2 regions of the Pseudoalteromonas sp. OANN1 genome follow, and region 2 is predicted to be linked to the other one. Evidence: riboswitches for the same ligand, from Rfam matches in the RefSeq annotation. Region 2 holds a riboswitch; the other holds the start of a gene.
The links. Region 2 has a riboswitch for cobalamin ahead of NH462_RS09215 (ABC transporter ATP-binding protein). Riboswitches for the same ligand answer to the same signal wherever they lie in the genome.
Positions count from the first base shown of each region.

Region 1: linked by a shared signal. The riboswitch ahead of NH462_RS13170 (TonB-dependent receptor) and the one ahead of NH462_RS09215 (ABC transporter ATP-binding protein) in region 2 are both predicted to bind cobalamin.

Region 1 is NZ_JAMXSE010000015.1:738-7,225, reverse strand. It holds gene NH462_RS13185 (efflux RND transporter permease subunit) at 1-716, shown strand, start outside; gene msrA (peptide-methionine (S)-S-oxide reductase MsrA) at 713-1,249, shown strand; gene NH462_RS13175 (hypothetical protein) at 1,291-2,268, opposite strand; gene NH462_RS13170 (TonB-dependent receptor) at 2,694-4,556, opposite strand; cobalamin riboswitch at 4,591-4,837, opposite strand; gene NH462_RS13165 (YajQ family cyclic di-GMP-binding protein) at 5,192-5,674, opposite strand; gene NH462_RS13160 (VanZ family protein) at 5,827-6,177, shown strand; gene NH462_RS13155 (2-dehydropantoate 2-reductase) at 6,170-6,488, shown strand, end outside.
Region 2 is NZ_JAMXSE010000008.1:95,778-102,265, reverse strand. It holds gene cobT (nicotinate-nucleotide--dimethylbenzimidazole phosphoribosyltransferase) at 1-531, opposite strand, end outside; gene NH462_RS09220 (iron ABC transporter permease) at 524-1,549, opposite strand; gene NH462_RS09215 (ABC transporter ATP-binding protein) at 1,546-2,343, opposite strand; cobalamin riboswitch at 2,413-2,568, opposite strand; gene NH462_RS09210 (histidine phosphatase family protein) at 2,559-3,158, opposite strand; gene nqrM ((Na+)-NQR maturation NqrM) at 3,239-3,451, opposite strand; gene NH462_RS09200 (FAD:protein FMN transferase) at 3,552-4,583, opposite strand; gene nqrF (NADH:ubiquinone reductase (Na(+)-transporting) subunit F) at 4,692-5,918, opposite strand; gene nqrE (NADH:ubiquinone reductase (Na(+)-transporting) subunit E) at 5,939-6,488, opposite strand, start outside.

The DNA of each region.
Region 1 (6,488 bases), on a different contig from region 2:
GCTACAACCGTATGCGCGCGATCACTATTACGGCAAACCTCGCTGGCGACTATACACTGGAGCAAGCGCTCGACTTTTTAAATAAAGTTGCCGCCGAAGAGAATGATATCGATGGCGCCATCGACTACAAAGGCGAGTCACAGCTGTTTTATGAAGGTGCATCAGCGATGACCTATGTGTTTATTCTGGCGCTCACCGTTACGTTCTTGGTATTAGCCGCACAGTTTGAAAGCTTTGTCCACCCACTGGTTATCATGCTCACCGTACCGCTGGGCTTAGTCGGTGCGATGTATGGGTTATTTATCACCGACAGCACGCTCAACATTTATAGCCAAATTGGTATTGTCATGTTGATTGGCCTTAGCGCCAAAAACGGGATCTTAATCGTGGAATTTGCTAACCAATTGCGTGACAAAGGCATTGCCTTCGAACAAGCCATTGTTGATGCTGCTGCGCAGCGATTAAGACCTATTATTATGACCTCGCTAACAACCGTGATGAGCTCTATCCCGCTTGTGTTTGCAACAGGCCCTGGGTTCGAAAGCCGCATGGTGATCGGTGTCGTGATTTTTGCCGGTGTCAGTGTTGCCACCATTTTAACCTTGTTTGTTATCCCAACCGCCTATACTTTACTAGCTAAGAAGACGCAATCTCCAGAAGAGACGACAAAACGTCTTGAGGAGCAGTCGAAACAACATCCTGAGCAGGAGGTATAATGGCAAATTTACAAACCGCAACTTTTGGTGGTGGTTGTTTTTGGTGTATTGATGCGGCATTTCGCCGCGTCAATGGCGTTGAGTCAGTGCAATCAGGTTACGCGGGTGGCCACACAGATAACCCCACCTATCAAATGATATGTCGGGGAGACAGTGGCCATGCTGAGGTAGTCCAACTACAATTTGATGCCGATATTGTCAGCTTTGATACTTTGCTTAATATGTTTTTTACTCTGCATGATCCAACGCAGTTGAACCGTCAAGGCAACGACATTGGTACTCAGTACCGTAGTGTGGTGTTTTATCATGACCAGCAGCAACAGCAGCAAACTCAAGATTGTATTGCGCAGCTTCAAAGCCAGTTGAGTGAAAAAATAGTGACTGAGGTCAGCCCTGCGCCTGAATTTTATCCTGCTGAGCACTATCACCAAGATTATTACACTGAAAACCCAAACCAAGGCTATTGCAGTGTGATGATTGCCCCTAAAATTGCAAAGTTTGGAAGCCATTTTGCGGCGAATTTAAAGCACTAAACTTGTGTGCCGAACGCAATAGATTGCGTTCGGCTTACGCCTTACGGCAACATAGGTATAGCAAATACATAAAAGCTAGTGCGGCCATCTTTAATCCGCAAATGCCCACGCGTTACTTCCATTTCTAAATTCGCAGTATCACCAGGTCTTAAGGTATCTAAGCCTTTAAGCGGAACAACACCTGAATTTATTAACTGGGCGTTGTGTTTAATGACCTGCGGAATATCTTCGCTCATATCCACACCCAAGAATTCAAACACATCAATCACAATACGGCTAAATTCAGTATAAAGCTTGTCAAAAATCCCCGGAGTCAAGGTATCTATCAAATCGAGGATCCACGGCAACTCTACCTTTGTCGTCACCACAGGCTTAAAGCTAGAAATTAAAGGATCTAACTCAAGCTGCTGGGTACGTACATCATACTTACCTTTGATGGTGACATTTTCGTTGTTAATATAGACATGGATATAGATATTCATCCCAAGCTGCTTCTTACGAAACTTAGCGTAAGATTTCAAATCGAAACCATCGATCAGCACAGGTACTTTATTTTGCGCATCGACTCTACCTGCAATTTTCATATGCATAGTGCCGTAGAGACTAGTGGTGTGGCTCACTTTATTTGAACTAGATTGCGCGGCAATATTGTTGACGATATCGGTCGTCAACTCTTTGTAGTTATGTTCCACATTCGAAAATTGCTGATGAATGATATCTGAAACCTGCGTATACATTTCCTTTGGACCTTGGCTAGATGTTGTCCTGCCAGTAGACCAACACTCTCCACCAGTATAAATCACAGGCACTGATATAGGCGTTAGATGATCGTTGCCGGGGTGGCGATAGTACATCATGCTGCGGATCCGACTACAGGTTTGCGATGGCGCGTTAAACCAAGCGAAATCGCCCGTCATTGATTGTGTTGAAAATTGAGGTTCAAGCTGATTTTCAGGTAGTGAGGCTTGCGCTGATGTGACAATCCCAAGCGTGAGTAACCCAAATAATAGTGACTTCATGTTCTTTTCCTTAAGGTAGTAATAATACAAATCAAATCTATTATCAACCACACATAAGGTAGAACACCAGTTACAAATGTAATGCAACTAGGGCCTGTTGATCTTTCAAGTTTGTTTTTGCAGCAGTTTGACTGGTATTTATACAAGGCAGAGCCTGCGTAGCATAGTTATTCTATGTAAGTCAGGTGATAACACAGTAGAAATGCCAGTCAAGCGCTGCCCTTTGGGTTCACCTGAGTGCGCTTTGTTCATTGTTGCTCAACTTTTGCCTAGATTACTAGGCGGCAAGTCGAGCGTCGCGATCAAAACACACTCAGAAGAACAAAAATCAAACAGCAAAGGTCAACAGGCCCTAAATGATAAATAAGAAAAGTGATCCATTACTCATGATGGATCACTCTGGGTATTGAAAAGCAGTTAACGCATTAGAAGCTATAGCTCACACCAACGTAGGCTTGTCTACCTAGTGGCTTATAGCCCAGTAAAGAGCCATCTTTTGCTTCGCCCGCTGTGGCATTGAAATAACGCTTATCGGTTAAGTTTTCAATACGGCCATTTAACTTGAATCCATCGAAAAACGTATAGTTAGCAGCTAAGTTAAACAGCGTATATGACGGTAAAGTCACTGTATATGCACCTTCAGCTCCCCATACTTTATCGTCGCGATTACCTCTATGGACTAAGGTCAGTGTTGCGTCGACATTTTCCCACTCTTTACTGACTGAATAAGTTAAGGTGCGTCTCGCTCTGCGCTGTAATTGCTTGTCGGTATCAGCGTCTTTAGCACTCACATAGCTCGCATTTACCGTATGCTCGATACCAAAGTTGTCTTCAATTTCAACAGAAAGATCAGCACCTTCAAAGTCAGCGCGCTGAACATTGTAAGGGATGTATTTCCATTTATCATTTTGCTGATAAACGATTTTATCGGTAATACGGTTATCGTATACCGCAGCTTCCACACGAAAGTTCTTGCCGCTCCATGTGACAATAATTTCGTTATTAGTGGCTTCTTCCGGCTTAATATTTGGGTTAGGCAGATAGTAAGGACTATCAATCACAAACGCCTGTGATAAAGAAGGTGCTCTAAAGGCAGTACCATGATTCAACTTAACACTCAGGCCATCCATGAGTTGCTTGCCTACAGCAACCGTGTAGGTGTTTGCGCGACCATGAAAATCATAATCATCCGTTCTCAGTACAACCTCTGCCAGCCAATTTTCATCGTTGTAAAACCCACCTAATGCTAAAGATAAGTTGTCACGCTCAGGCTCTGAAAAAGAGGCGGTAGAATCACCAACATCTTCATTTAGAAAGGTAAAGTTACCAGTGAAAATCAAAGCTTCAGTTAAACTATATTGCGACTGATATTCAAATTGGCTGCGTTTGGTGACATAAGCGTTATCGTCAGCACTATTGCCGATTTGAACGTTTTGTTCCTTACCTAAGCTGTATGACGCACTTTGACTAAACTTGTCAGTACGTCTTTTCCACGCCAACTTATTGGTGTAGTTATGGAAACGGTAAGCATCACTACCAAAAGAGTCATACTCCCCCTCACCTTCACTGTACTGTGAACGTAAGCTAAAAATGCCACTTTCTTCATCACCATACTGCACATTTAAACCGGCATTACCGTTATAATATCCATCACGGTCATGGTTTTTTGTGATTGCAGCTTCAGGGTCTTTCTCAATCACATCATAGCCATCGGTATGAGTGTAACCCGCATTAGCTGCAATACTAAACTTGTCTTTTTTGTAATTTACCGTTGCTTCGGTCTTGGAGTAATTGTTACTCCCAGTCGTAAGCGCGATTGTATTGTTATTCCCTTCGCGACTAATAATATTAATCACGCCAGCAATGGCATCTGAACCATAAATCGCAGCTTTGGCACCACGAATAATCTCAATTCTTTCGATGCTATTAAGTGGTAAATTAGTGAGTGAATTGTCACCGGAGTTTGCATCCGTCACTCGAACCCCATCGATTAACACTAGCGTATGCTTAGCATCATTACCGCGTAGAAATAAACTCACGCTTTGGCCAAAGCCACCGTTTCTAACCGCTTGAATACCAGCGATATTATCGAGTAGCGATACGACATCTTGAACATTGCTTTTTTCAATATCAGCACGACCTATAACCGTAATGGCAGACAATGCGCTTTCTAGAGATTGTTCAAGTTTATTGGCAGTAACAGTGATATGTTCAACATTTTGATCCGCAAATGCTGAAAAAGAGAGCGCCGTCGCTATCGCCGCGCTTAGAGCAGTTTTATTTAACATGGTTTCCCCTAACTTGTACCCACCGTACAAGAACACAAAGTGACTGTTTCAAGGCCGGTCTCCGGGCTCAGTAAATCTGCAGATTGGCAGTTCACTCTACCGTTGCGGGGGCAGCGCTGGCATAGAACCGATCCAAGCTAATCACGTGTAATAAACTGTCTTACTCAATTTATTATTGATTAACGCAATTAGATGTTCCCTTGTGTTCGCACCAGTTTCCCGATTATCTATACACTTAGCAACCACACTAGGTTGTGTACAGCACCTTGAAAATGCGAGGCTATTGTCTTGGGTTTCGGAATGATTGTCAATGGACGTCTAGAAATCCAAAAGTGCAATCTATGCACTTTTGGAATGAAGGAAAGCGTAACTAGGGCCTGTTGACCTTTGCTGTTTGATTTTTGTTCTCCTGAGTGTGTTTTGATCGCGACGCTCGACTTGTCGCCTAGTAATCTAGGCAAAAGTTGAGCAACAATGAACAAAGCGCACTCAGGGGAACCCAAAGGGCAGCGCTTGATTGGCATTTCTACTGTGTTATCGCCTAACTTACATAGAATAACTATGCTACGCAGGCTCTGCCTTGCATAAATACCAATCAAACTGCTGCAAAAACAAACTTGAAAGGTCAACAGGCCCTAGTCGCGGAAGTTTTTGAATTGAAATGGTTGGCCAAGCTCACCGGTACGAACCAGTTGCATCGTTTCTTGCAAATCATCACGCTTTTTACCCGTTACACGCACCGTATCACCTTGAATTGACGCTTGAACTTTAACTTTTGAGTCTTTAATAAGCTTAACCAGTTTTTTCGCCATCTCTTTGTCGATGCCTTGCTTTAACGCCACCTTACGCGATACGTATTTGCCAGAGCGCTCAATGTCTTTTAACTCGAAGCTTGCCACATCAAGGCCACGCTTAGCCGCTTTACCCACTAGCATATCGAACAATTGCATAACTTGTTGTTCTGCTTCCGCTTTGAGGTTAATCATTTCACCGCTTAGCTCGATTGACGCATCAACGCCACGAAAATCAAAACGCGTATCAAGCTCGCGAACCGCGTTGTCTACGGTATTTTTTGCTTCTGTCATATCAATTTCAGATACAATATCAAATGAAGGCATGCTTCTCTCCTAAAGTCATTTTGGCTCGATTATAGCAGTTTATGCCTAATTTGAGTTACTTTAAGTTTTTAAACAGCGTATTAGGATGTTCACCCAATGGACAGTTTTCGATGGTATACTGCTCGCTTAGTCATACAGAAGTAGGATGTATTGTGACACGGCGCGTTTATAAAGCTCTTTTGATTATCTCATTAATTATATGTACGGTGCTATTCGCAAAGGAAATTAGCTTGTCTCCAAAGCTGTTCCCAAATATCGATAAAGTGGCGCATTTTGGTGTATTTTTTGTGCTTGCGTTTATCTCTCACCATGCTTTTAAAGTAAAGGTATGGACACACATAGTGCTACTGTCCTTATATGGTGCAGGAATTGAGTGGATGCAACATACACTGCCGTACCGCCAAGCATCTACCGCTGATTTTTTAGCTGACTTAGCCGGTGCGGTCAGTTATTTTGTTCTATTTTATATTTGGGCAAGTTGGCGCAACAGAAAACATGGCTAACATACATATTTTAGGTGAAGGGGCGATAGGATTACTGCTCGCCCAGCACCTTAGTCAATCTCATCAAATTACGCTGATCACTCGAAATAAACGCGCAGCGACTTATCTCTATCAAACAGCAAGTATTCAACAAACCATCCCATGCTGCACAAAAACGCTTACAGAACTACCAGCCAGCAGTATAGATACGCTAATTATTCCCGTTAAAGCATATCAAGTCATCGAAGCACTCCGAGCGCTTCGCCCTGCACTTTCAAAAAATGGCACGCTAATCCTTAGTCATAATGGCATGGTAGATTGGTCTGGTGAGT
Region 2 (6,488 bases):
GCCAATCCCCATTTCACCAAAAGCAATCACGTTGCTACCCGCTTCAATAGCGGACATCACCACTTGCTCTCCATATTCAAGTCCTTGCTTGAGCTGCATTTCGCTCATCGCGGACTGTTTATGGAAAGCATGAGTAATATCGCCAAGTCGCTGTGAGCGCAAATTCGGCGCAGGCTCACATGGCACTAGTGTGCCACAGTCTACTACGGTTAACTGCCAACCAAGTTGTCGACAAAAGACGTTGATCGCGGCCCCCCCCTGCACAAAGTTTGCAACCATTTGCCCAGTCACTTCGCTTGGCGCGATAGAAACCCCGTGACTTGCAATACCATGGTCGCCCGCAAAAACAAACATTGCAGGGCGTGTTATTGCTAACTGCTCTATGTCTAATTGCGTCTGCCCTTGTGAGAAGATCTGTACTAGCTGCACAGCCAAGGCTTCAAGCTTACCTAGCGCACCTAGCGGTTTGGTTTTTAAGTCGATGCGCTGTTGAATAAGCGTGTTTAAGCGAGTATCTAACGGTTTAACCATGGGTAACTCCGACGCCTCCAGAGCGGCGATTTTTGAAAATAAGCAATGCTAAGAAGAACACGCTGCCAATGGCGGCGGTGATCACCCCCACAGGAAGTTCCTGATTATCGATAAGAGTGCGCGACAATACATCCACCCATAGCATCAAAAGCGAACCGCAAAGCGCGGTGGCCACAAGCCCAATGACCTTTGCTTGCGAGATAAAAAAGCGTACGATATGCGGGATCATCAAGCCTACAAATCCGACTCCACCGCACGCAGCCACAAGTACTGCGGTGAGTAAGGAGCTCAATAACAACATACCTATTCGCACTCGTCCTACATTCACGCCAAGCGTGGTGGCGCTCTCATCTCCGAGTAACAAGGCGTTGAGCGGCCGACGCATCACTAAAAGCGTGATAAAACTCAGCAACACGACCAAACATGGAAGCCATAGCCATTGCCAGCTCGCCCTTGCAAACGAGCCTAGATTCCAAAACAAGATTGCACTGATGGCTTGAGGGTCACTCCAATAGAGCAACAAGCTAGTAAAGGCACTGAACAGAAAAGAAAGTGCGACGCCCGCCAAGAGCATAGTTTCCACCTGCTGTAGTGCATTGCGTTTTGCCACAAATAAAAGCAGCAAGATAGACAGCAAACTTCCGACAAATGCAGCCCCAGACATCATTAGGCTAGACTGTGCACCAAATAGCGCAATAAGCACCACCACACCGAATGAAGCACCTGAAGAAATACCAAATAAATAAGGATCAGCTAGCGGGTTACGCGTCACGGTTTGTAAAATAAGACCCGCTATCGCCAGTCCTGCTCCCGCGCTCATCGCCAGTAACGTCCGTGGCAGACGAAGCTCAACTACCACCCGTTGTTGAAGTACGTTGGGATCGAAATTAATAATCGCTCGTATAACCGTATGCCAAGATAAATCAATCGCACCGATCTTAAGTGCCATCAGCATGCTAAAACAGCACAAGCTCAATAGCAGTATCGATATCAACGCGATCCGCTTTGCGGCAATCATAATTGATACCCGTAATGAAAGCGTATATGTGGGATCTCACTGTTATTTGGCGGATGGCGGACAGTAGAAACCTCTGCACATACCCCAAAAACTTGGCTTAATAGGCTTTCGGTAATGACTTCAAGTGGCGACCCATCTGCAACAAGCTCACCGTTATTTAATACTAATAAGCGGTCGCACAAGGCGCTAGCCAAATTTAAGTCGTGAAAAGACGCAATGATAGTAACACCAAGCTGTTTGGCCAGCTCCATAATTTGGATTTGATATTTAATGTCCAAATGGCTGGTGGGCTCATCCATTATCAATACTTGAGGCGCTTGCACCATGGCACGTGCGATCATTGCCCTTTGCTTCTCCCCACCAGACAAGGAGCTAAAACATTGCTCTAATTTATGGCTCAATCCAACCTGCTCAATGGCATGTAAGATTGCCTGTTTTTCAGCAGCCGTCGTTGTCGCGAGCAGTGATTTGTTCGGTGTTAGCCCCATCAATACCATATCAAATAATGGCAGAGTAAACTCAGCGGGGATCTCTTGTAGCACCACAGCAACATGTCTCGCGTAGGCCTTACGGCCATAACTAGCTAGCGGCTTACCATTGAAAAGTAGCGACCCAGAACTTGGCGCTGTGTATTGATATAAAGTGCGCAGCAAAGTCGACTTTCCAGCACCATTCGGTCCGAGCAAACCAATAAATTCACCCGAATTAATAGCAAAGCTGAGTGCCTTTAAGATGGCTTTACCACCAAGCTGTACGCTAAGTTTATCGACTTGAAATTGTGGAGTGACTGCCATAGCACCTCTGATTGGGCACGGCAAAGTAGTAGCTTATAGAGAAGCGACAACTTTGACTTAAGTCTGCCCGCTTAAGTATATAGATAGGCCTTGGTATCTGACTTATGCAAGAGACAAGGCTCATACACTTACAGTTGCGGGGACAGTTGAGGACTCACACCTCATTCCCAATATCTGCCTATCACGAAATTTGCAATATTATGAAGTCTAGACGTCTAAAATACAACTTTTGGCCAAGCAGTTTGGCAGCTGTCGTAAAACACCTCAACTTTTACTATACCCGCATAAGGAATATCTATCTTCGATTGGTATGCAGTAAGCTCAGGCGATAGGTCAAGAATAAGTGCTACAAGCGCTTTTATTACTCCAGCATGTGCTACCACGGCGGTACACTCTTCACTTGGCGACGCCAAAATGCTGTGCCACCATGTGGCAACCCGATGATGAAAATCATACATAGACTCGCCCTCAGGAGGCGTGTGCAGCCAAGGGTTGTGCCAAAAATCGCCAATACTTGGAGATTGGGTTTCTCGCCAAAGCGTATCATATGGTTGTCCATCCCATAACCCAAAATCAAATTCGGCGAGATTTGGCTCCACGTCAACGGGGAGTTGATACTGCTTTGCAAAGGCTGTGGCTGTATTCAGGCAGCGCTTCCTTGGAGAGCTAATAATACGCCGCAGGCCACTTAGACTCGTTAACGATTGCAGCAATTGCTGAGCGCCTATGGTACTGAGTTCGGGATCTGTCACTCCAAGTAAATGGCCTGATAGGGTCGTTTCACCATGACGAACAAAATATAGCTGCCGCTGCATTTTTACTTAACCTAAGGTTTGTTACCCAAAAAGCAAAAACGCAAGCTAAGCTTGCGTTTTCAATTAATATTATTCTACGGTTACAGGATCTGGTTTTCTTTCCACATCTCTTCTTTTGCTAACCGCTTTTTGCGTTTATCGCATGGATCGTCGCAATCACAAATTTTGTCAATGCCCATTGAGCCCAAACCACCACAGCTACTTGCCATGGATTTCTTTTGTACGATAACGCCTACTGCCATCGCAACAGCGATAAGCATAAGTAAACCGAAAGTAAGGAGGAATAAAGACATTATCTAGCCCCTTTTATTGCTACATTGAATTGAGTGACGACGCGCAAATTATACGCTTTCATGACGTCACTCACAATTAAATTATGGGGTGTTGTAGAGCTTAATTCAAGTACGGCTGAAATGCTTCACTCGCGTAACTCTTGATCCCTTCAGGACTTTTATACATCAAATACACGGGGAGTTGATGCTCAGTGGCATACGCCTTTGCACGCTCCGTGCCCATCACAGTCAATGCTGTTGCTAAGCCATCAGCCGTCATCGCAGATGGATGCAGTACCGTTACTGATACTAGCTCATGTTTAACCGGGCGACCTGTTGTTGGGTCAATAAGGTGTGTAAAGGTTTCACCATCCATTTCATAGAAAATACGGTAGTCACCTGAGGTCGCAATGCCATTTTTGCCAGGCTCTATCACACGGTGAATTTGGCGTTGACCAACAGGCGCATCAGGTTTCTCGATAGCAATACGCCACTCACCATCCGGCTTCTTACCTGAAACTCGCAGCTCGCCGCCAATTTCAACCATATAGTCATGAATATCATGACTCTCAATCACCTCAGCGACCTTATCTATACCATAACCTTTAGCGGTTGCAGAAAATGATAATTCAAGTCCAGCAATTGTTTTAGCGAGGCCACTGTCATTTAAAATGAGCTTATCGACACCGATACGAGTGCGCATATCGTCTAACTCAGCCTGTGACGGACGCATTGTTGGTCTTTTGTCAGGACCAAATCCCCACAAATCGATAAGCGGTCCCATCGTAACATCAAGCGTTTTTGTCGACTTCCCAAGGCGGATAGATTCAGCAACTACCAAGCGAAAGTCTTCACTGATAGGCATAACGGTATTTGCCGCTAAACGGTTGAACTGGTTAATCTCAGAATCTGGGATATAGGTGGACATAGATTGATTAACAGTCTTTAATGCTTGTTCAACCTCATCGTGCAGCTGCGCTTGTGAGAGCGACTTTTCGCCAGGGAATACTTTGATGTTGTAGGTTGTGCCCATGGTTTTACCAGACAGCACGATTTCCTTGGCTTCAGGTTTGGCGTCTTGGCACCCTGTTAAAAAAACGAATAAAAACGAAATAATAAAAAATCTAGATAAAAAAGCGTAACTTGCTTGCATCAGAATTCCCTGAATTTAGTACCAACGGGTATAAAAAAGCCCTCGAGCAAAGTATTTTGCTGGAGGGCTTATATTCTAACTTAAGTTCATTGTTAGACCGAAACCTAATTAACCACCGAAGTCATCAAGTAGGATGTTTTCGTCTTCCACACCTAAGTCTTTAAGCATGTTAATAACTGCCGCGTTCATCATTGGAGGACCACACATGTAGAACTCACAATCTTCTGGCGCTTCATGGTCTTTAAGATAGTTTTCAAAAAGTACGTTATGAATGAAGCCCGTGTAACCTTCCCAGTTATCCTCTGGTTGAGGATCTGAAAGGGCAACATGCCATTGGAAGTTATCATTTTCTTCAGCTAGACCGTCAAAGTCTTCCACGTAGAACATTTCACGCTTAGAACGTGCACCGTACCAGAAAGACATCTTACGCTTAGAGTTAAGACGCTTAAGCTGATCGAAAATGTGTGAACGCATTGGCGCCATACCAGCACCACCACCAACAAATACCATTTCTGCATCTGTGTCTTTCGCGAAGAATTCACCGAATGGACCAGAAATAGTAACCTTATCACCTTCTTTAAGTGACCAGATGTACGATGACATCTTACCACAAGGTAATGTTAGGTTATTTGGCGGCGGAGTTGCGATACGTACGTTTAGCATGATGATGCCAAACTCTTCTGGGTAGTTAGCCATTGAGTACGCACGGATCGTTTCGTCGTCAACTTTAGACTCTAGCTTAAAGAAACCAAAACGTTCCCAGTCAGCACGATATTCTTCAGGAATATCATAGTCTGCATATTTAACATGGTGAGCTGGTGCTTCAATCTGAATGTAACCACCGGCACGGAAAGGTACAACTTCACCTTCAGGGATGCCTAGTTTTAGCTCCTTGATGAAAGTTGCTTTGTTATCGTTAGAGATAACAGTACATTCCCACTTCTTAACACCGAAGATTGATTCTTCAACTTCGATTTCCATGTCGTTTTTAACATTAACCTGACACGCAAGACGACAGCCTTCACGTGCTTCACCTTTAGAGATGTGGTCAAGTTCGGTTGGTAGAATATCACCACCACCTTCTTTAATATGTACGCGACACTGACCACATGAGCCACCGCCACCACATGCAGACGATACGAAAATACCCGCGTTTGCAAGTGCACCTAGTAGCTTACCGCCAGCAGGAGTCTTGATCGCTTTTTCAGGATCGCCGTTAATATCAATTGTAACGTCACCGCTTGCTACAAGCTTCGATTTCGCTGCAATGATGATAAGCACTAGCATCACAACGATAGCGATGAACATGCTTACGCCTAATACAATAGTTTCCATCGTATAGTTTCCTCGCTACCTTACAGTGAAATACCAGAGAATGACATGAAGCCAAAGCCCATTAGACCTACAGTAACAAAGGTAATACCTAAGCCACGTAAACCATCAGGAACGTCTGCATACTTCATCTTCTCACGAATACCTGCTAACAATACGATAGCAAGTGCCCAGCCCACACCTGAACCTAGACCATAAACTACAGATTCACCGAAGTTTAAGTTACGCTCAACCATGAATGATACCGCACCGAAAATCGCACAGTTAACTGTGATTAGCGGTAGGAAGATACCTAGTGCGTTATATAGCGCAGGGAAGAACTTATCCAATGTCATTTCTAGAATTTGAACAAGCGCTGCGATTACACCGATAAACGTCAAGAAGCGTAGGAAGCTAAGATCCACTTCAGGGAAGCCTAACCATTCCAATGCGCCCGGCGCTAGCACTGCGTGATAAACCAAGTTGTTTACTGGTACAGAGATACCAAGAACTACAACTACCGCAATACCTAGACCTAGCGACGTTGTTACTTTCTTAGATACCGCCAAGAAAGTACACATACCTAAGAAGAAA